Regions from separate parts of the Brevundimonas sp. 'scallop' genome, predicted to be linked through region 1. Evidence: predicted binding sites of a transcription regulator. Region 1 holds the regulator's gene; the other holds the start of a gene.

Region 1 (11,459 bases):
TGCGCTCAGCCTAAGGCTTGCACGCCGCCGGCGGGTCGCCGTCGCGTGCCCACAGTTTGCAGGACCGGTCGATCTCCCCCTGGATGAGGTCGCAGGGGTTGGCGGCGTTGCAGGGCGGGCGGGTCGCCGGGCTGACCTGAATGCAGCGCTCGACCAGCCGGGCCGAGGCGGCGGCGCCTATGGCGTCGCGGCAAGGAACCTCGCTGACCGGCACCGGCTGAGCGGGCATGTCCGGTCCTTCGGGAATGCTGGCCTCGGGGTCCTCGGCCGGTTTGGCGGCTTCCTTCTCCGCAGCCGCCGGCTTGGCGGGCGGGGCAGGCGGCGGAGCGTCCGGCGCCAATGGAACCGCGTCGATGACGTTGCTGCTTGCCGCCGTGTCTCCGGACCCAGGCTGATCGGCTGGATCAGCGCGCTGACATCCGGCCATCAACACAACGCAGGCGGCCATCGAAAGCCAGGGGGATCGACGCATCGACTTGTCTCCGGTCAGGACTGACCGGACGAGGATGCCCGTCCGCGCCCCGAGGTGAAACCCCCTATCGCTTCACCGCCGCCAAGGCCGCTTTCTGCAGGGCGAACAGTTCGGTGCAGCCGATCTCGGCTAGCGAAAACAGCCGGTCGAACTCGGCGCGCGAGAAGCCGCGCTTCTCGCCGGTGGCCTGGACCTCGACGATCTGGCCGGAGCCGGTCAGGACGAAGTTCGAATCCGCCTCGGCCTCGGAATCCTCTTCGTAATCCAGGTCCAGCACCGGCACGCCGTCGCAGACGCCGCACGATACGGCCGCCACCTGATCCGTGATCGGGTCGGCCTTAAGCACGCCCTCGTCGCGCAGATAGTTCAGGGCCAGGCTCATGGCGACCCAGGCGCCGGTGATCGACGCCGTGCGGGTGCCGCCGTCGGCCTGGATGACGTCGCAATCGATCAGCACCTGACGTTCGCCGAGCGCCTTGAGGTCCACCACGGCGCGCAGGGAGCGGCCGATCAATCGCTGGATCTCTTGCGTGCGGCCCGACTGTTTGCCGGCGGCGGCTTCACGACGCCCGCGCGTGTGGGTGGCGCGGGGCAGCATGCCGTATTCAGCGGTCACCCATCCCTGGCCCGTGTTGCGCATCCAGCCCGGCACCTTGTCCTCGATCGAGGCGGTCACCAGCACCTTGGTGTTGCCGAAGCTGATCAGGCACGAACCCTCGGCATAGCGGTTGACGCCGGTCTCGATGGTCACGGGACGCAGTTGATCGTCGGTGCGTTGCGAATGGCGCATGGGAGGGATCCTTGGAAGTCTGACCTTGGAAGCTGTCGCGGCGGTGCTTATCCTGAAACCGTGAGCCTGTATGCCCCGAAAAACCCGCCGTTCGACGCCGGCCAGTCCCTCGCGGGACTGGCGGGGCTGGATGCGCGGGCGCGCGACATCTTCCGTCGCATCGTGGAAAGCTATCTGGAGACAGGCGAGCCGGTCGGGTCGCGGACTTTGTCGCTGGGCGGCATCGCCCTGTCGCCTGCCTCGATCCGCAACACCATGCAGGATCTTACCCTCGCGGGCCTGCTGGCGGCGCCCCACACCTCGGCCGGGCGCATCCCGACCCATGCAGGCCTTCGCCTGTTCGTCGACGGCCTGCTGGAAGTCGGCGACCTGACCAAGGAAGAGCGTCGCGAGATCGACGGGCGGCTCGCCGGACGCGGCCGGAACTTCGAGTCCGCCTTGGACGAGGCCTCGAACCTGCTGTCAGGCCTGGCCGGCGGCGCGGGCGTCGTATCGAGCCCGGTCCGTGATTCCGGCGTCAAACATGTCGAGTTCGTCGCCCTGGGCGGCGATCAGGCCCTGGCGGTCATCGTCGCTGACGACGGCACGGTCGAAAACCGCATCATGACCCTGTCGGCAGGCGTCACGCCTTCGACTCTTGTCGAGGCCTCCAACTTTCTGAACGCCCGCCTGCGCGGCCGCCCTTTCGCCGACGCCAAGCGGGAGATGACCCAGGAGTTGGAAATCGCACGGCGTGAACTGGACCAGACCGCCGCCCGCCTGGTCGAGGACGGATTCGCTGCGTGGTCCGGCGGCCAGGATCGCGAGCGCGCCCTGATTGTGCGGGGCCGCGCCAACCTGCTTCAGGACCGGGAAGGCTTGGCCGATCTGGAGCGGGTCCGCGTCCTTTTCGATGATCTGGAGCAGAAGGAACAGCTGATCGGCCTGCTGGACGGCGTCGATGCGGCGCAGGGCGTACGCATTTTCATCGGCGCCGAGACACGGTTGTTTTCACTTTCGGGTTCCGCCGTGATCGCGGCGCCCTATATGAGCGGCCGACAGCGGGTTCTTGGCGCCATCGGCGTCATAGGCCCCGCACGACTGAACTACGCCCGTGTCATTCCGTTGGTGGACTATACCGCCCGGGTGCTGGGCCGGATGCTGGACGGGAACGACAAGTGAGCGACAAGCCCCTTAACGACGAACTAAACGCCGTGGACGCCGACATGGCCGAAACCAACGCCGAACACGGCCTGGACGCTCATCCGTCAGACGATCTGGCGCCGCTGGACGCCGTGATCGCCGAGCGTGACGAATGGAAGGACCGCGCCCTGCGCGTCGCCGCCGAGATGGAGAATCTGAAGCGCCGTTCGGAAACGCAGCAGAATGACGCCCGCGCCTTCGCCATCCAGCGCTTCGCCAAGGACCTGCTGGGCGTCGCCGACAATCTGGAACGCGCCCTGATGGCTGCGCCCAAGGACGCCGAGGGCGCGACCGCCGGTCTGGTGACCGGGTTGGAACTGACGCAGAAGGCCCTGCTGCAAGCCTTCGACGCCAACGGCCTGAAGCGCGTCGCGCCCCAGGCCGGCGAGGCCTTCAATCCGCATCTCCACCAGGCGATGATGGAACAGCCGTCCGAGACCGTGCCCGGCGGATCGGTGATCCAGACCATGCAGTCCGGTTTTGAACTGTTCGGCCGCACCGTGCGCCCCGCCATGGTGGTCGTCGCCGCCAAGGGATCCGGCACCCAAACTCCCAACCCCTATGGCGCCGCCCCCGTCGCCGACGGTCAGGCCTTCGACGGCAAGGCCTGATCCGCGGCCTTCAGGCGGCGTCGGTCAGAACTGACGCCGCCAGGCTCCGATCAAGGCGAACTCCGGCGGCGCGTCTGCGACATGGCGCGGCGCGCGGCTGGCGACCGCTTGCAGCGTCATGCTGGACCCATCCCACAGCCGACGTTCGCCACCGAGGATAAAGTCGATCTGGCGGCCGCTGGGCGTCGCCGAGAAGCTGCGGCGCGAATAGGTCAGCGGATCGAAATATTCGACAGGAACATCCGCCAGCATGGCCGAGAAGGTTCCGCGCTCGATCCTGAGCGGCTGAGCCAGGGTCAAGCTGATCCGGTCACAGATCATCGAACAGCCCGTCAAGAGCCCCAGCCGCCAATTCGAACTGATCGCCGCCTGATCCATCGACAGGAACCGACCCTCAATCCGCGTAGACCCCATCCCCGCCTCGCCGATCAGGCTCAGGCCCGGCCGCAGGGTCCAGTCGCCACCCAACGAATAGAAGCTGGTCCGTGACGGCAGGGCGAAGTCGGACCCACCCGGCAGGAAGGCGCCCAAGGGTCCGAGACGTTCATCCAGGGCGCCGACGCTGAACGACAGACCGCCCTCCGCTCCGCGCCATCCGATCGCCGCGCGACTATAGGTCGAGGCGTCCTGCTCGACACGACGCAGCGGCATCCGGCGATCGCCGCCTCCGCTTTCGCCCGAGACCGTCACCGCGCCGAACCGCAGGGCGCCCCGCACTGCGTGGTCGGCCTGGGCCAAGGCGGCGAAACCGTCGCCCGCCGCGCCGTTGAACGGCGATGTCGCCCCGCCCTTTCCTTGCCAGACCGAAAAATTCATACGGCCTGTGGAGACGTCAAGCATCGCCTCCTGACGCGGCTCGTCCCCCATCCAGGGCGCATCATACAGATCGTGACGAGGCGTGATCGGGTCGGGTCGAGCGCTGGGTTGGGCCGCGATCAAGTTCAATTGACCGCCGCCCGGCAGAGCCAGGCTGGTTGTCGCCGTGGTATTCTGCTCGAACGGCGCCGCCTGATAGGATCGGCTCGGCGCAGTCGGATAGGCGCCGCCCAGTTGGACGGCGAACATCCGATCGTAGGCGTCGTAAAGCACCGTGTTCAGCGCCGTTTGGCGACCGAAAGCGTCTCCGAACGCCGCGCCGACGAAGCTGCCCGGTTCGCTCATGCTGACGATGGAGCTTCCGTCCGCCATCGGCGTCGAGGTCGTTCCGACCGGTCTGAACGCGCCGGCCATGTCCAGCAGGCCGCGCCCATAAACGATGTCCGTGCCGGGATCGCCGGCGTCGCGTGCGGTCGTCAGCAAGATATCCAGAGCGGCACGCGCCGACAGATTGGGGAAGGCCTGCATCAGCAAAGCGAGCGCGCCGGACACATGCGGCGCCGAGAAGGATGTGCCGTTGACGCGCCAACACGACGTGCCCTCGCACCCAGTGATCACATCCTCGCCCGGCGCAGAAATATAGCCGGCCGCCGTATCCCCTGCCCGGTTCGAGAAGCTGGACATCGCATCGGTCGCACCGTGCGATCCGACCGCGATGACGCTGCCAGCAAACCGGGGGTCGATGGCGTAACGCGCGGGCCAGCCCGGATTGGCGTTTCCGTCATTGCCCGATGAGGCCACGATCACGGCGCCCGAGTTGACCGCGCGCAACAGCGCCGACTCGAACGCCGAGCCCAGCCGCCCATCGCCGCCCAGCGACATGTTGATGATCTTGACGCCATTGGCGACGGCGTAGTCCAGCGCGCGCACCAGATCCGAACTGCTGAAACAGACCTCGGTATTCTTGTCCGTACAGTCAGAGATATCGGTGCGGATCGACAGGATGGTCGAATTGTACGCCACCCCGATCGTGCCGAACCCGTTGAAGTTCGAGGCGATCACGCCCGACACGCGCGTGCCGTGGCTGCTTGACGCCACATAGGGCGTATTGCGCCCCAGGACGATGTCCGTCGAGGCGCTGGAGATACGCCCCTCCAACTCTGGCAAGGTATTTGCAATGCCGGAGTCGACGACGGCGACGGTGACGCCGGCTCCAGTCGCCCCGGCCTGCCAAGCGGATTGGACCTTCATATTGGCCAGGCCGTAGTTCCGCAGATACTCGCTCGACGTGACCGAAGGAGGGGGCGGCGGCGGAGGCGGTGGTGGGGGCGGAGGTGGGGGAGGCGGCGGGGGTGGCGGGGGCGGAGGAACGGGGGGCGTGATCGTGCCGCCGCCGCCACCGCCTCCACCACCGCCTCCGCACGCTGCGAGAGGCAGAAACAGCAGGCCGATACCCAGGACGATCGCCCCGCGAAGCCGCAATCCGTTCACGCCCTACCCTCCCATACTCGGGCTGCTCCCCGCAGCCTTGGCACCAGTAACGCCCTAATTCTTTAACGCTTTATCGAACGTCGCCAGCAATTTGGACCAGCCGTCCTTGGCGTCTGCTTCCGAGTAGCTTGCGCGGTAGTCGGCGTGGAAGCCGTGCTGGGCGTCGGGATAGACGATGATCTGGCTGCCGGTCTGGCCGGCGCGCGCCAGGGCCTCGCGCATCCGTTCGACGCTGGCCAATGGGATGCCCTGATCCTTGCCGCCGTACAGGCCGAGCACGGGCGCCTTGAGATCGTCGGCGATGTCGACCGGCCAGGGTTGGCCCGATGAGATCTGAACCGGCGTGGCGTCTGCGGCGGGCGCCAGACGGCCGTACCAAGCCACGCCGGCGCCGATGGCGGCGAAGCGGGCCGCCGCCTGCCACACGACCTTGCCGCCCCAACAATAGCCTGTGATGCCGACCTTTCCGTCCTTGGACCACGACTGCTGGCTGGCCCATTCCAGCGTCGCTGACAGGTCGCCCATCACCTGCTCATAGTTGGCCGCCCCGACGATCTGCATGATCCGCTGCATGTCCGACAGCGGCGCGGGATCCTCGACCCGGACGAAGAAGGCCGGCGCAATGGCGGCGTATCCCTGCTTGGCCAGACGGCGGCAGATGTCGCGGATATATTCGTGGACGCCGAAGATCTCGGACACCACCACCACGACCGGGAACGGGCCGTCGCCCGCCGGCCGGGCGACATAGGCCGGAAGCTGGAACCCGTCCGGGGCGGCATAGGTCACGGTCTCGGTGGACAGACCCTCGGCGTCGGTCGTGATGGGCTTGGCTTCCTTGGCCAGGGCCGCGACCGCATAGCCGGAAAACAGCAAGCCCCCCAAGGCACCCAGGGTTCGACGGCTCAGTTTCAGGTCGTCGGCGGTCTGGCCTTCAGGGCGGATCAGCACGGTCATGGGACGCTCCAACGCGGGAAAGACGTCAGAGCATCACGGCTGACGGCAGTCGTCCAGTCACGATAAGGCGCGCTTTAAAGCGGGAAGAAGGGCGCTCAAGCAGTCCGATGCCGCGCGTCGAGCGTTAGCGCCCTTCCTTCCAAGATTAGTGCCTGAAGACCCGCACGCCGGTGAAGGCCATGGCGATGCCTTTCTCGTCGGCGGCGGCGATGACCTCGGCGTCTCGCATCGAGCCGCCGGGCTGGATCACCGCCGTGGCCCCGGCCGCGACGGCTTCCAGCAAGCCGTCGGCGAAGGGGAAGAAGGCTTCGGACGCGCAGGCCGACCCCTCGGCCAAGGACTGGGTCAGACCCTTGGCTTCTCCGGCTTCCTTTGCGCGAATAGCGGCGATGCGGGCGCTGTCGCGGCGGTTCATCTGGCCCGCGCCTATGCCGGCGGTCTGGCCGTCCTTGGCGTAGACGATGGCGTTGGACTTGACGTGTTTGGCCACGGTGAAGGCGAACAGCATGTCCTGGATCTCGGTCGGCGTCGGCTGGCGCTGGGTGACGATCTTCAGGTCCGACGGCTTGATCAGCGACCGGTCGCGGCTCTGGACCAGGAAGCCGCCGGCGACCGAGCGGAACACCTCGCCCGGCCCATGCGGATCGGGCAGGCCGTCGGTGATCAGCAGGCGCAGGTTCTTCTTGGCGGCGAAGACGGCCTTGGCCTCGTCGTCGGCGCCGGGGGCGATGACGACCTCGGTGAAGATGCCGGTGATGGCGCGGGCGTCATCGCCGTTCAGCGGACGGTTGACCGCGATCACGCCGCCGAAGGCCGAGACGGCGTCGCACTCCAGCGCGCGGGCATAGGCTTCGGACAGATCCTTGCCCACGGCCACGCCGCACGGGTTGGCGTGTTTGACGATGACGACGGCCGGCTGTTCAAACTCCGCGACCAGCTCATAGGCGGCGTCGGCGTCGGCGATGTTGTTGTAACCCAGTTCCTTGCCCTGAACCTGTTCTGCATAGGCCACGCCCGGACGACGCTCGCCGGTACGGTAGAAGGCGCCCGTCTGATGCGGGTTCTCGCCATAGCGCAGAGTCTGGGCCAGGGATCCGGCGATCGACTTGCGGGCCGGGGCGGCATCCTCGATTTGACCGGCAAACCAGCTGGAGACAGCGGCGTCATAGGCGGCGGTGCGGGCGAAGGCGCGGGCGGCCAGGCGTTTGCGCAGGGCCAGATCGGTCGAGCCTTCGGCTTTCAGCGCCTCAAGGATCAGGCCGATGCTCTCGCCGTCGACTGCGACGGCGACATAGCCGTGGTTCTTGGAGCCCGAGCGGATCATGGCCGGGCCGCCGATGTCGATATTCTCGACCGCCGCCTCGAACGCGCCGCCGGCCGCGACGGTGCTTTCAAACGGATAAAGGTCGATCCAGACGATATCGATGGCGCTGATGCCGTGGTCGCTCATGGCCTGGGCATGGTCGGCCGCGTCACGCACGCCCAACAGGCCGCCGTGAACGATGGGGTGCAGGGTCTTGACCCGGCCGTCCATCATCTCGGGGAAGCCCGTCAGATCGGCCACGTCCTTGACCGGCAGGCCCAGCTTCTCGATCGCCGCGCGCGTACCGCCGGTCGAGACCAGTTCGACGCCCAGATCGTGCAGGGTGCGGGCTGCGTCCCCCAGCCCGGCCTTGTCGGACAGGGAGATCAGGGCGCGTTGCGGCTTGACCCGATCAGGGGCGGGCGGAAAGTCGGGAGCGGCGGGCATGGGCGGCGTCCGTGATGGCAGGGGAGGATGGCGCGCCGTCTAGACCCAAACCGCTTCGCCGTCACCCCACGGACGGTTTCAGGTCGGTTCGCCGCTTGCGCCGGCCGGGCTCAACTTCCAGCGGATCTTGGTCTCGCTGTCGGTGCGGGCCGAGCCGCGCACCACGATCTGAAGGGAGCGGCGGGTCAGGCCGGCGTCGATATGGACGCTGGGCTCGATGGCCACGTCCGGTCCGTCGGTCCTGAACCACCAGCCCCGGCCCGAGGCGCCGCGCAGCAGGATCGACCGCCGGTCGCGCGCCAGCGAGGCCTGCACTCCCGGCTCCAGATGGAAGCGGATGGCGTAGGGGGCCGCGATCTGGCGCACCATCTCCTTGCGGCCTGGCGTGGTGAAAAGCTTCTCTTCGGCCCGCAACTCGTCCAGGCGCTGGTCCAGATAGAGCCGGCGTTGATGGTTCAGGCCGAACAACTCATTCCAGCCGTCGTGTTCCATCTCCAGCCAGACGGCGCCGTCTCCGTCGCGCAGGTCGGTGGTCACATGGATCGGCGGTCCGACCAGGCGCGGGCCCAAGAGCTCACCCTTCCAGCCGCCCAGCGGTTCGTTCAGCGACCGCTCGCCCAGGGTCAGGGTCGAATGGGCCGGCGTCAGCCGCAGGGCCTGGCGGTCGGTGGAGGCCGGCGTCCACCCCGAGCCGGTCACCAGACGATCCTTGCCGCAGGCGATTTCCAACGCCAGCGGCTGGGCGCAGGCGGCCGCCCCCCAGGCGTCGCGCGCCGGCGGGGCTGTGTCGGCGATGATGGTCAACAGCGGGCTGGCGATGCGCGTCAGGCCGGCGACCGCACCGGTCCCTGTAGGCGTATCGTCGCTGCTGGCCACCGCTTCGTCGTCGTGGGCGCGGGCGGCCGCGACGCGTTCAATGGTGGAGGGGCCGCCGCCTTGGAAGCTGGCCAGACGACCATCGGGCAAGGTCAGCAGGCGCAGGCCCTGCGTCAGCCGGGCGATGGCGGCCGAGACGCTCTCCGGCGTCGGTTCGGACAGTTGCGACAGGGCGTCGTCCAGTGTCAACAGGTCAAGCAGCAGCTCAAGCCCCGCCTCGGGACTGCGCGAGGCGTGGCCGCCATCGGCCTGCACCGTGGTCTTCAGGGCGCCGTCCAGCCGCGACAACGCGCGGCGGCGCAAGCTCTGCCCTGGCGCCCCCGCCAGCACGCAGCCGCCGATGGCCGCCGCCGTCAACCGCTCGGCCCGGCTGGCCAGACCGCCGGGCGGACGCAGCAGCTGTCGGGTCTGGCGCGCCAGACTATCGGCCAGTTTCAGCCGCTCGGCCTCGGTCGCGACGGCGCCCATCCGCCGTGCGCCGCACGCCAGATTGACGACCCGCCGGGCCAGGATTTCCGGTCCCCACGCGAAGGGCGACCACCGTGCAAAGGCGTCGGCCCAGGCCAAGGTCAGACGCAGCGCCTCGCGCGCGCCACGGTCGCCTTGCGCCATCAGGCCCCGCAACCAGGCGAAGGCGTGAAGCTCGACCGCAAAGGGCCGCGAGGGACTGGGCCGGTTCCACGGATCGGACGGCGGTTCGACCTCCATTGAAGCGCCTGCCAACATGAAACGTCCGGCCAGAACATTGCGGCCCGGCGCGGGATCGTGCGGGCGAAAATCGCGCGGCGTGGCGGCGAACGCCGTCACCTTGCCCCCACCCAGCGGAGCCCCAAGCGTCAGGCCGTAGCCGGGCAGACCGTAAAGCTCGATCCACAGCTGCCGCGTCGCCAACCGTCCGGCGATGGCGGGCCACAGGCCGGGTCCTGCGATCGTGTCGCCCGACCGCACCGGCGTGCGCACCGGCGCGCCAGGCAGGCCGGGGATCTGACCCGAGGCGACGTCCAGCGTCGTTTCCTGGCCCCGCGGGGCGAACGGGCCGAGCGGGCTCACGAGAGGCTCTGAGCAGGGGCCGACGCGGCTTTCAGGGCGGCGATATTGGCCGCGTAATCGCCCTTGAACACGAACGAGCCGGCGACCAGCGCATCGGCGCCGGCGGCGACGCAGGCTGCGGCGTTGGCGGAGGTCACGCCGCCGTCCACCTGAAGGTGAGCCGTCGAACCGGCGCGGTCGAGAATGGCTCGCGCCGCCGCGATCTTCTTCAGCGAACTGTCGATGAACTTCTGACCGCCGAAGCCCGGATTGACCGACATGATCAGCACCAGATCGACCAAATCGACCACCTCTTCCAGGATCGACAGTGGCGTCGCCGGGTTGAACACGACGCCTGCCTTGGCGCCCAGCTGGCGAATGCGACCCAGGGTGCGGTGCAGGTGCGGCCCGCTTTCAGGGTGAACGGTCAGGACATCGGCGCCCGCCTCGCGGAACGCCTCCAGCCATGGATCGACCGGCGCGACCATCAGGTGCACGTCGAACGGCAAGGTCGTGTGCGGTCGGATCGCCTTCACGATGTCGGGTCCAAGCGTGATGTTCGGTACGAAATGCCCGTCCATCACATCGACGTGGATCCAGTCGGCGCCCGCCGCCTCAAGCGCGCGGACTTCTTCACCCAGCCGCGCAAAATCGCTGGCGAGGATCGACGGGCAGATCAGAGGGGTAACGGCCATGGCCTTCCGGATAAGGCGGGTTGCGGGCAGGAGCAAGGCGCTCCCGCTCAGGACACCCGTTCCAGCCTTGCCGCGAAGAAGCCGTCCAGTCCGCCGTGTTCGGCCCACATGGAGGGCAGGATGCGCAACCAACCTTCGGGCGTCAGCGCCTCGGGCGGAGCGCCGACGGCGGTCGGATCGGCGGCGACGGTGCGGAAGGCAGGATTGCGACGCAGGAAGGCGATGACCTGGGTCTCGCCCTCCTCGCGCTCCAGCGAGCAGGTGCAATAGACCAGACGGCCGCCCGGCTTCACGCGCTCGGCGGCGGCGTCGAGCAGGCGGTGCTGGACGTCCGCCAATTTGGCGACCTCTGCCGGTTTGGTGGCGCGCAGGACCTCTGGATTGCGGCGGAAAGTGCCCGTCGCGGTGCAGGGCGCATCCAGCAGGACGGCGTCGAAGGTGCGGGGGTCCTCCCAGTCCTCGGCCGGGACGGCGACGACCTCGGCGGTCAGGCCGGTCCGCTCAAGGTTGTGCGTCAGGCGTTTCAGACGCGGGGCCGAACGATCGAGCGCGACGACCGCGGCGCCGGCGGCCGCCAGTTGCAGCGTCTTGCCTCCAGGCGCGGCGCACATGTCGAGCGCCGTCTCGCCGGGCTTCACATCCAGCAGCCGGCCGGGCACGGCGGCGGCCGCGTCCTGGACCCACCAGTCGCCGTCCTCGAAACCGGGCCAGCCGGCGACATCGCCGCGACGGCCGGTGCGAACCGTGCCGCCGGGCAATGCTTCGCCCTCGACAGAGGTAGCCACGGCGGCGG
Region 2 (11,459 bases), 320 kb from region 1:
GTCGTGGTGACGATGGACGGCGACGGCCAGAACCCGCCGGCCGATGCGCCCCGCCTAGTCGATGCGCTTCTGTCCGCCCCCGGCGACGTGGGCCTGGTCGGCGGCCGTCGCGCCAAACGTCAGGACACCGAGGCCAAACGCCAGGCCTCCATCTGGGCCAACCGCATCCGCCGCAAACTGTTGGGCGACGACGCCGACGACACCGGCTGTGGACTGAAGGCCTTCCGCCGCGACGTCTTCCTGCGCCTGCCCTACTTCGATCACATCCACCGCTACCTGCCGGCGCTGATGATCCGCGAGGGGTTCAAGAACCAGTATCTCGACGTGGACCACCGCCACCGCGAGGTCGGCCGCTCGAAATACACCAACTGGGGCCGACTGCGGGCGTCGGTCTCGGACCTCTTGGGCGTCATGTGGCTGAAGACGCGGTCCCGCAAGCCAGGCGCGATTTCGGAGTTCTGAGACGGCCCACACCCTCCCTGCTTGGCAGAGAGGATAGGCAAACAAAAAGGGCGGGACCTTGCGGCCCCGCCCTTCTGCATTTCAGCGTCGGTCAGCTTGGACTTAGAAGTCCATGCCGCCCATGCCGCCCATGCCGCCCATGTCGGGGGCCGAGGCGCCGCCCGACTTCTTGGGCGCGTCGGCGACGGCGGCTTCCGTCGTGATCAGGATGCCGGCCACCGAAGCGGCGTCTTGCAGGGCCGTGCGGACGACCTTGGCCGGGTCGATGACGCCCATCTGCACCAGGTCGCCGTACTCTTCGGTCTGGGCGTTGAAGCCGAACGAAGCGTCGCCGTTTTCCAGCACCTTGCCGACCACGATCGAGCCTTCGACGCCGGAGTTTTCGGCGATCTGACGGATCGGAGCCTGCAGGGCGCGACGGATGATCGCGATGCCGGCGTTCTGGTCGGCGTTGTCGCCCTTGACGTCGGCCAGGATCTTGGAGGCCTTCAGCAGAGCAATGCCGCCGCCCGGAACGATGCCTTCGTCAGCCGCGGCGCGCGTGGCGTTCAGGGCGTCGTCGACGCGGTCCTTCTTTTCCTTCACTTCGACTTCGGTCGAACCGCCGACGCGGAGAACCGCGACGCCGCCGGCCAGCTTGGCCAGACGTTCCTGCAGTTTTTCCTTGTCGTAGTCGGAGGTGGTGTCTTCGATCTGGCGCTTGATCTGGGCCACGCGGGCTTCGATCTCGTCCTTGCCGCCGACGCCTTCGACGATGGTGGTGTCGTCCTTGGTGATGGTGACCTTTTTGGCCTTGCCGAGCATGTCGATGGTGACGCTCTCAAGCTTGATGCCCAGGTCTTCCGAGATGACCTGGCCGCCCGTCAGGATGGCGATGTCTTCCAGCATGGCCTTGCGGCGATCGCCGAAGCCCGGAGCCTTGACGGCGGCGACGCGCAGGCCGCCACGCAGCTTGTTGACGACCAGGGTCGCCAGGGCTTCGCCTTCGATGTCCTCGGCGATGATCAGCAGCGGACGGCCCGACTGCACCACGGCTTCCAGGATCGGCAGCATGGCTTGCAGCGAGGTCAGCTTCTTCTCGAACAGCAGGATGAGCGGCTCTTCGAGTTGGGCCTCCATCTTGTCGGCGTTGGTGATGAAGTAAGGCGACAGGTAGCCGCGGTCGAACTGCATGCCTTCGACGACGTCAACGGTGGTGTCGGCGGTCTTGGCTTCCTCGACGGTGATGACGCCTTCGTTGCCGACCTTGGCCATCGCCTGAGCGATCAGCTCACCGATTTCCGAGTCGCCGTTGGCCGAGATGGTGCCGACCTGGGCGATTTCCGAGTTGTTCGAAACGGGCTTGGAGTTCGACTTGATCTCTTCCAGCACCAGGCCGACGGCCTTGTCGATGCCGCGCTTCAGATCCATCGGGTTCATGCCGGCGGCGACGGCCTTCAGGCCCTCTTGCACGATGGCTTGAGCCAGAACGGTTGCGGTGGTGGTGCCGTCACCCGCCTTGTCGTTCGTTTTCGAAGCGACTTCGCGGATCATCTGGGCGCCCATGTTCTCGAAGGCGTCTTCCAGCTCGATCTCTTTGGCGACCGACACGCCGTCCTTGGTCGAGCGCGGAGCGCCGAACGACTTCTGGATCACGACGTTGCGGCCCTTAGGCCCCAGCGTCACCTTGACGGCGTTGGCGAGCACGTTGACGCCGCGCAGCATCTTGTCGCGCGCGTCGGTGTTGAAGTGTACGATTTTAGCGGCCATGCGGGCAGCTCCTATCTATATGGGTTGATTGAAGAACGTCGGACGTCGGGTGCTTAGGACAGCACGCCCAGGACGTCGGATTCCTTCATGATGATCAGGTCTTCGCCGTCGATCTTCACTTCCGTGCCGGACCATTTGCCGAACAGGATGCGGTCGCCGGCCTTCAGCTCCAGAGCATTGACCTTGCCGGTGTCGTCGCGGGCGCCAGGGCCGACGGAGACGACTTCGCCTTCCTGCGGCTTTTCCTTGGCGGTGTCGGGGATGATGATCCCACCCTTGGTCTTGGATTCTTCTTCAACGCGCTTGACCAGCACGCGGTCGCCGAGCGGACGGAACGCCATCGGACTTCTCCCTGTAAAACCCCCGGATCGGGGCGTTTTTGAAACGGTGTGCGGCGCTCTCGCGATCGCCGTTTTGGCAGCCGACCAGCGAGAGTGCTAACGCGAGCGGGAGTTAGGCAGATGGGGGGTCATCGTCAAGCGGCGGCGATGGATCGCCGCGCGAATTCTCTGTGACAAATGAACCGAAAATGAATGCCGGCCTCCGGGGTCGTTCAAACTGGGAGCGATAGAAAGGCCTCAACGCTGGATGCCTTCCCGCCCCGGAAACGCAGATCGGCAAGCAAACAAGGAGACCAAAATGTCCAAGCTGCTGAAGATCACTGCGGTCGCCGCCGCCCCCGTCGTGGCCCTGAGCCTGATGGCCGCTCCGGCTTCCGCCCAATCGCGCGATCGCGACAACACCGGTCGCAACGCACTGATCGGCGCTGCGGTGGGCGGTCTGGCCGGCGCCATCTATGGCAACGGCGATGGCAGCTACATCGCGGGCGGCGCCCTGGCCGGCGCGGCGCTGGGCGCAGTGGCCTCCAACCGCGGCTCGGGCTGCGAATACTACCGCGGCGGCCAGTGCTACCGTAACCAAGGCCATTGGGAGCGCGAGCACGGCATCGATCGCAGCCGCTCGGGCTACGACTACCGCTACGACGGCCGCCGTTACGACTCGCGCTATGACCGCCGCGACTATCGCAATGATCGCGACTACCGCTACGACCGCCGCTGGTAAGCGTTTGACAGTCTAGATGACTGGAAGGGCCCGTCCGGCAAGGACGGGCCCTTTTCGCGTCAGCCCATCACGCGGCGCATCAGGGCCGCCGTGGACGGATCCAGGTCCGCCGAGGGGCCGCCCGCGTCCACGTCCTTCAGGATCGCCTTGGCCAGGACCTTGCCCAGTTCGACGCCCCATTGGTCGAAACTGTTGATGTCCCAGATCACGCCCTCGACGAAGGTCTTGTGCTCATACAGGGCCAGCAGCGCCCCCAGGGTTTCGGGCGTCAGCCGCTCCATGACAATGGCGGTCGACGGACGGTTGCCGGTGAAGGTGCGGTGGGACGCCAGGCGCGTCGCCTCTTCCTCCGACAATCCTTGCGCCAACCCTTCGGCCTTGGCGGCCTCTGTCGTCTTGCCCAGCATCAGGGCCTGGCCCTGAGCCAGGGCGTTGGACCACAAAGGCGCTTCTGGGGGCGCCTCCGGCGCGTCACCATGAGTCTTGGCTACGATCACGAACTCGGCCGGGACGGTCTGCGGCCCCTGATGGATCTGTTGGAAGAAGGCGTGCTGACCGGTGGTGCCGGGCTCGCCGAAGACGACGGGGCAGGTCTGGCGCGTCACCGGCGTGCCGTCGCGATGCACCCGCTTGCCGTTCGACTCCATCTCCAGCTGCTGCAGGAAGGACGGCAGGCGACGCAGGGCGTGGGCGTAGGGCGCCACCGTACGCGCCGGCCGGTTCAGGCCATCGACGTTGAACACCTGGGCCAGGGCCAGCAGAACCGGGGCGTTCCGCTCCAGCGGGGCCGACACGAAATGGTCGTCCATCGCGGCGGCGCCCGCCAGCATCCCTTCGAACACGTCCCAGCCCAGGGCGATGCCGCACGACAGGCTGACCGCCGACCACAGGGAATAGCGCCCGCCGACCCAGTCCCGGAAAGCGAACGTCCGGCCGCAGCCAAAGGCCGCCGCCTTGTCCGGCGCCGCCGTCACCCCGATGAAGTGTTTGGTCATCCCCTCGGCCGGCAGCGACGCAGCCAGCCAAGCCTTGGCCGCCTCTGCATTGGCCAGGGTTTCCTGGGTGGTGAAGGTCTTGGACACGACCACGACCAGGGTGGTTTCGGGATCGAGGCCGGTCAACGCCTCGGCCATGTCGCGCGGGTCGATATTGGCGACGAAGCGCAGATCGATGGCCGGATCGAGTGGGCGCAGGGCGTCCCAGACCACGCGCGGCCCCAGGTCCGACCCGCCGATGCCGACATGGACGATCGCCTCGAACTTGCGCCCCGTCGCGCCCGCCTCGGCGCCCGACCGCACGGCGTCGGCATAGGCCTTCATGTCCGCCCGCACGGCGTCCACCTCAGCCGAGACCGGCTCACCCAGGGCCTTGAAGTCGGCGCCCGACGCGGCGCGCAGGGCCGGGTGCAGCACCGCCCGCCCTTCGGTCAGATTGACGGCCTCGCCGGCGAAAAGGGCCGCGCGACGTCCCTCCACGTCGCTGGCGCGCGCCAGATTCAGACAGGCGTCGAAGGCGGCCTTGGTCCAGCTCTGTTTCGACAAGTCCAGATAGAGCCCCGCAGCCTCGACCGACATCCGCGCCAGCCGGTCAGGATCGGCGGCGAACTGATCCACGATCCGCACGGAGGCGGCCTCGGCGGCGGCTTGGTCGAAGGCGGTCCAGGCGGCGTCGCGGGTCATCGTCGTCTCCATCGGGAATGACAGGGTAAACACTCGTTTACGGCTGGGGCGTATTCAGGTTCAACGTCCCAGCGGACGCTGAAACAGGAAGTCACCTCCATGTCCTGCGGCCTTGCTCTCACGATCGCCCTGGCGATGTCCAATCCCTCGGTGGCCCTGGCCGCCGAACAGCCGGCCGCCGCGCCCGGCGCGCCGATCTCGGTGGCGGGCGAGCCGCTGTTCGCTGACATCATCTCACGCTCGGCCAGCCTGAAGGCTGTCGTCGATGGCTGGGCCGCCGCCAAGGCCGCCGACGACGCCGCCTTCTTCACCAGCCAGGCCTTCACCGGCTTCAAAGCCCAGGCGGAACAGTTGGCCGCCTTGGACATGCAGGGTCACCTGATCCTGAAGGAACGCGGCACCGACGGCGACCTGAAATGCATCCTGCGCGGCATTTCCGAGGACATGCCCAAGAAGGTTCAGGCCGTTCAGGCCGCCGCCAACCCGGCCGAGCGCGCCACAGCCCTGTCGGAACTGTCCTATCTGCTGAACGACAACGTCGAAGTCATCACCGCCCCGCCCAAGCCGGAAGTCTGACGCCTTCTAGAGAGCGGCCAGCGCCTCCAGCACGCCCTTGCCGTAGCGATCCAGCTTCGACTGACCGACGCCGGAAATGGCGCCCAGACTGTTCAGGTCGCCCGGCTCGGCGTGGGCGATCTCCAGCAGCGTCCGGTCCTGGAAGATGACATAGGGCGGGACGTGCTGTTCCGAGGCGCGGTCGCGGCGCCAGGCGCGCAAGGCCTCGAACCGGGCGCGGACGTCCGCGTCCATCGTCTCCAGCGCCGCATTGCGCCCTTCGCCCGATCGGTCACGACGGCGCGGGGCCGTATCGGCCCTCAGAGGCGCGCGACGCACCTCGATCTGGCGCTCGCCGCGATAGACGGCGCGCACCGCTTCGGGATCGCCCAGCCCGACCAGCGGCTTGCCGTCGTTAGGATCCTCGGCCAGCAGACCTTCGAACAGCAAATGATCGACGATCTCGCGCCAGCTGGTCAGCGAAATCTCGCGCCCGATGCCCCAGGTGGACAGTTGCTGCTCCCACGGCTGCAAGTCCTTGGTGCGGGCGGTCAGATGATCGACGACGCGGTTGCGCCCGAACCGGCCGCCCAAGCGCTGCACCGCCGCCAACGCCTTCTGGGCCGGGACGGTCGCGTCATAGAGCTGGGGCGGGTCGCCGCAGATGTCGCAGACGCCGCAAGGCTGGGCGTCATGCTCGCCGAAATATCGCCGCACGGCCTGGGCGCGGCAGACGGCGCCGTCCAGCATGGCGAACAGCTGACGGGTCTTCCTGACCTGGACCTGTTTGACCTCCTCGGCCATCGGGCGGCTGTCCAGCCGACGCAAGGACCAGGCGATGTCGGACGGGCCATACAGGGTGATGCCCTCGGCCGGTTCGCCGTCGCGACCGCCGCGCCCGATCTCCTGCCAATAGGCCTCCAGCGAACCGGGCGGATCGGCGTGGATGACGAAGCGGACATCGGCCTTGTCGACGCCCATGCCGAAGGCGATGGTCGCGACCATGACGGCGCCCTCCTCGGCCAGGAAGCGTTCCAGCCGGCGGTCGCGCTCCTTCGTATCCATGCCGGCGTGATAGGCGATGGCGTTGGTCCCGGCGTCGCGCAGCGCCTGGGCCACGCGGTCGCAGCCGTCGCGGCTGCCGCAATAGACCACGCCCGACTTGCCCCGCCGTTCGCGCACCAGTTCAATGACCCGCGCGTCGGTCTTGGCCCGAGACGCGCTCTCCTTGCGCTCGGCCGACAGTTGCAGGTTCGGACGCGCGAAACTATCGACGAAGACCGTCGCCTCTTCCAGTCGAAGCGAGCGCAGAATGTCGTAGCGCGTGCGGGCGTCGGCGGTCGCCGTCACCGCGATGCGGGGCACGTCGGGGAACCGCTCGGCCAGCAGACCCAGGTTGCGATAGTCGGGGCGGAAGTCGTGACCCCACTGGGACACACAGTGGGCCTCGTCGATGGCGATCAGGCTCAGCGGCAGTTCCGCCAGCCGGTCCATCATGGCCCCCGCCGCCAGGCCTTCCGGCGAGACATAGAGCAGGTCCAGCTCCCCCGACCGCGCCGCCGCCCAGATGGCCGAGCGCTCGTCCAGCGACACCCCGGAATCCAGCCGCGCCGCCGCGACGCCCTGCTGCTTCAACGCCTCCACCTGATCGGTCATCAGGGCGATCAGCGGCGACACCACCAACCCCAGTCCGGGGCGCAGGATGGCCGGGATCTGATAGCAGACGCTCTTGCCGCCGCCGGTCGGCAGGACCGCCAGCACATCGCCGCCCGACAGGATCTGCTCGACCACCTGCCCCTGCAGCCCCCGGAAGTCGGAGTGCCCCCAGACGCGCGCCAACAACGCCCGCGCGTCGTTCAGGTCAGTCGTATCGGTCGAGGAAAACTGGGGGCGCGTGGCCGGCATCCTTAAGCTGTGCACTCTTTGTTCCCAAACAGAAGACGCCGCCGGCCGCGAAGGCGACCGGCGGCGGCGTCATAGGGGGAGGGTTTAGTGGGCGGGCGCTTCGGCGAACTGGCCGCCGACGCGGTAGCGCCACAGATAGGACGGGGCGATAGCCGCCATGCCGGCCGGATGGTCGATGCCCAGATCGCTGAGGCCAAGCGCATCGGCGGCGACCACATTGTCCTTCTCCAGCATCAGCACCTGATCGCGCGTCAGCGGCGGGGTCAGGCCGACGAACCGGCTCAGTTGCAGCAGCGAACCCAGGGGCTTGGCGACGATGAAGGGCACCGAAACCAGCATCCGGTCGCGGCCCGTCTCACGACGCACCAGCTCCAGCACCTCGCGGAAGGTATAGAGGCTCGGCCCGCCCAGTTCATAGGTGCGGCCGGCGGCGTCCGCGCGGGTCACGCCGCGCGCGATAGCCTCGGCGACATCGCCGACATAGACCGGCTGGAACCGGGTTTCGCCGCCGCCGATCAGCGGCAGGGCCGGCGCCATCGTCGCCATGGCGGCGAAGCGATTGAGGAAGCTGTCGCCCGCGCCGAACACCAGCGACGGACGCAGGATCACCGCGTCCGGATAGACGTCGCGAACGCCCGCCTCGGCCTGGGCCTTGGTGCGACCATAGGCCGAGGGGCTGGCGGCGTCGGCGCCGATGGCCGAGATCTGGACCAGGCGCTCAACGCCCGCCGCCTTGGCGGCCTCTGCGATGGTCTTGGCCGCCTCGGTATGGACGGAGTCGAAGCCGCGCTTGCCGCCTGCGTCATGCAGGACGCCGACCAGATTGACGACGGCGTCCGCGCCGCGCACGGCCTGCGCCACATCCGCCGGGTTGGTGATGTCGCAGCGCATGAACTGGATCTGCCCGGGATCGCCCAGCGGCTGGATTTCGATCGCCAGGACTGGGTTGCGCACGGCGACCCGAATGCGCCAGCCGCGACGCGCCAGGGCGCGCACCGCCTGCGACCCGATAAAGCCCGAACCTCCGAAGAGGGTCACGACGCCGGGGGCGAGGTCAGCCATGGGGAAAGCTCCAGTCGAAATCCGTTTCGGCGGGATAGACGATAGGGCGCCGCACCGCAACGCGAGCCTTCACGGTCACGCTGGCGTTCGACGCGCGGCCGCCCATCTGAGGCGGATGAAGCTTTTCACCATTGGCTACGAGGGCGCGACCCAGGCCGACGTCATCGCGCGGCTGAAGACGGCCGGCGTGCAAACCCTGGTCGATGTCCGCGCGGTCGCCGCGTCCCGCCGCGCCGGCTTTTCCAAGACGATCCTGGGCGAGAGCCTGAAGGCCGAAAAGATCGACTATGTCCACCTGCGCGGGCTGGGCACGCCCAAGGCGGGACGTGACGCGGCGCGCAAGGGCCGTGTCGAAGAGATGCGCGCCATCTTCGCCGATCACCTGGCCGAGCCCCAGGCGCAGATCGAGTACGAGCGATTGAAGGCGCTGGCGGCCGACAAACCCGTCGCCCTGCTGTGCTTCGAGGCCGATCACGCCGGCTGCCACCGCGCCGTCCTGGCGGAACGGCTGTCGGCGGAAACCGGCGTGGCGGTCATTGACCTCTAGGCTTATGGCCTTCCGACCAATTGATCGACCGAACCGCTGGTGACCGGGTGATAGAGCGGCCGGGCCTCGGCGTAGATGCGCCGCGCATTGCCCCGGCCCCATTCGCCCTCGTTCCACAGGGTCTGGAACAGCGGCAGGACGAACTTGCGACGGCCCTGGCTGGTCAGGAACTTCTCGGCCGTGGCGACCGACGGCTGATACCGATGGGCCAGGGCGATCTGCAGCCAGGCGAAGGTCAGTTCGGCGTTGCCTTCGTTCGCCAGGTTCAGCGTCCGCTCCAGATCGGCCAGTTGCGCATTCGTCAGCCAGTCGGCGCCTGTCCGCAGACCCTCGGGACGCCAGCCCAGGAAACGCTGGCGCTGCTGGGTGTTCCAGTCCGCCCACGGAATGGCCGATGCCGGTCCCTTGTCCTTGAAGAAGGCGACGGCGGCCGCATCCACCGGCTCGAAGGCATGGGACACCGGCGCCACGGCGTTGGACGGCAGGCCGGGCTGATAGACCCAGGCGTCCATCTGCAGCTGACTTTCCAGCGCCGCGTCGCCCTTGATCAGGTTGTCGCGGATGTCTTGCAGGAACATGGCCGTGGTCATGGGACGATAGGCGTTGCGGTCGAAATAGCCGCGCAGCCAGGCGTCGAACCGATCCCGCCCGACGGTGCGTTCGATGGTCCGCAGGAACAGGGCGCCCTTCTCATAGGCGATGTCGTTCATGCCGTCGTCGGGGTCGCGGCCCTTCAGGTCCAGATGCAGGCGGGTGTCCGCCGCCGGCAGGGACTTCAGCGTGTCCTGAAGGCTGTCCCAGCCCAGCACCTGCTCCTGCATGGCGCGGTCATGGCCATAGACCGACTCCATGATCCGGTTCTCGAAATAGACGGTGAAGCCCTCGTTCAGCCAGAAGTCGTTCCAGGTCGCATTGGTGACCAGATTGCCCGACCAGGAGTGCGCCAGCTCATGCGCGACCAGCGACACCAGCGAGCGATCGCCGGCGATGATGGTCGGGGTGGCGAAGGTCAGTTTCGGGTTCTCCATCCCGCCGAACGGGAAGGAGGGCGGCAGGACCAAGAGGTCGTAGCGGCCCCAGCGATACGGGCCGTACAGCTTCTCGGCCGCCGTCACCATCTGGGCGGTCGGTTCCAGCTCCCACTGGGCGGCGCGCAGGCGGCTGGGCTCGGTCCAGACTCCGGTGCGGCCGTCGAACGGCGCAAAGGCGATGTCGCCGACGCCCAGCGCGATCAGATAGGGCGGGATCGGATTGTCCATCCGGAAGCGCCAGGTCTTCATCCCGTTTGCGGCCCGCTCGCCGTTCGGCGTCAGATGGTCGGCGCTCATGACCACCGTCAGGTCTTCGGGCGCGGTGATGCGGGCCGAATAGGTCTGGCGGATGCCGGGGCTGTCCTGGGTCGGCACCCAGGTGCGGGTCAGGATCGCCTGGCCCTGGCTGAACAGATAGGGCTTCTGTCCGCCCGCCGTCTGGCTGGGGTTCAGCCATTGCAGCGCCGCCGCGTTCGGGCGGGTGGAATAGCGGATGGTGATCTTGCGCCGCTCATTGGCGGCGAAGGCCGGGAAATAGACCGTCAGCGGTTGGCCGAGGATCGGGTCGTTGTCGCCCACGACATAGCGCAGCGGCTGGCCCGCCGCGTCGCGCACGTCCTGAATGTCCAGATCGCGGATATCCAGCACGATCTCGTTGGCGCCCGGGATCGCCAGGATGTCCAGGGTCGCCGTGCCCGCCAGGGTCTTGGCGTTGAAGTCGGCGGTCAGGTCCAGAGCCACATCGACGACGCGGGCGATCTCGGGCCGGGCATGGGTGTGGACGTCCACCGCTTCGGGGCCGGGCGCCGGCGCGATGGCGGGCGGGGTCATGGCCGACCCTCCCGTCGTGGTGGAGCAGGCGCTCAGACCCATGGCGGCGGCCAGGGCGAGGGCGGAGACGAGACCGAGCGCTTTGCGCGTCATCGAGGTTTTCCTGGGCTGATCTTGACGATTGGCCCGGAGAACGCGCGGAAACGCGAAAAAGATCAAGCCTTGGCGGCGACCGGCGCGTGATGGGCCCGGAACAGCCGTCCCCGCTCGGCGAACAGCACCCAGCCCAGGGCGACCAAGCCAAAGACAGTGAAGCCGACCGACATCGGAATGGTCGTGCCGTTGAACTGTTGGCCCACCGCAAAGCCCAGCAGCGAGCCGACGATGGTGGAGACGAACCCCTGGATCGAGGCCGCCGTGCCGGCGATCTTGCCCATCGTCTCCATCGCCATCGATCCGAAATTGCCCGCGATCAGGCCGAAACAGAACATGGTCAGGGTCTGCAGCACCGCAAAGGTCCAGATCGATTCATGACCGCTGATCGCCACCACCGCATGGATGGCGGCGATGCTGGTGAAGCCGATCAGGGCGGTGTGCGAAATCTTGCGCGAACCCAGCCTCACCACCAGCCGCGCA

The links. Region 1 encodes HrcA, which represses chaperone genes, less so after heat shock. Its sites were predicted from a motif close to GTTAGCANTCNNNNNNNNNGANTGCTAAC; they were not measured.
Region 2: a site for HrcA is predicted at 2,625-2,653, ahead of groES (co-chaperone GroES). Genes of this name have one in related genera too.

The regions. Positions count from the first base shown of each region.
Region 1 covers NZ_CP039382.1:466,534-477,992, reverse strand. The annotation lists gene glmM (phosphoglucosamine mutase) at 1-14, shown strand, start outside; gene E4341_RS02300 (hypothetical protein) at 11-472, opposite strand; gene rph (ribonuclease PH) at 537-1,262, opposite strand; gene hrcA (heat-inducible transcriptional repressor HrcA) at 1,329-2,423, shown strand; gene grpE (nucleotide exchange factor GrpE) at 2,468-3,055, shown strand; gene E4341_RS02280 (S8 family peptidase) at 3,080-5,122, opposite strand; gene E4341_RS02275 (dienelactone hydrolase family protein) at 5,417-6,316, opposite strand; gene purH (bifunctional phosphoribosylaminoimidazolecarboxamide formyltransferase/IMP cyclohydrolase) at 6,462-8,066, opposite strand; gene E4341_RS02265 (heparinase II/III family protein) at 8,145-9,992, opposite strand; gene rpe (ribulose-phosphate 3-epimerase) at 9,989-10,666, opposite strand; gene E4341_RS02255 (RsmB/NOP family class I SAM-dependent RNA methyltransferase) at 10,714-11,459, opposite strand, start outside.
Region 2 covers NZ_CP039382.1:148,620-160,078, forward strand. The annotation lists gene E4341_RS00740 (glycosyltransferase family 2 protein) at 1-462, shown strand, start outside; gene groL (chaperonin GroEL) at 565-2,211, opposite strand; gene groES (co-chaperone GroES) at 2,265-2,552, opposite strand; gene E4341_RS00755 (hypothetical protein) at 2,851-3,273, shown strand; gene pgi (glucose-6-phosphate isomerase) at 3,333-4,952, opposite strand; gene E4341_RS00765 (hypothetical protein) at 5,052-5,528, shown strand; gene recQ (DNA helicase RecQ) at 5,535-7,412, opposite strand; gene E4341_RS00775 (complex I NDUFA9 subunit family protein) at 7,497-8,474, opposite strand; gene E4341_RS00780 (DUF488 family protein) at 8,590-9,021, shown strand; gene E4341_RS00785 (M1 family metallopeptidase) at 9,024-10,976, opposite strand; gene E4341_RS00790 (multidrug effflux MFS transporter) at 11,039-11,459, opposite strand, start outside.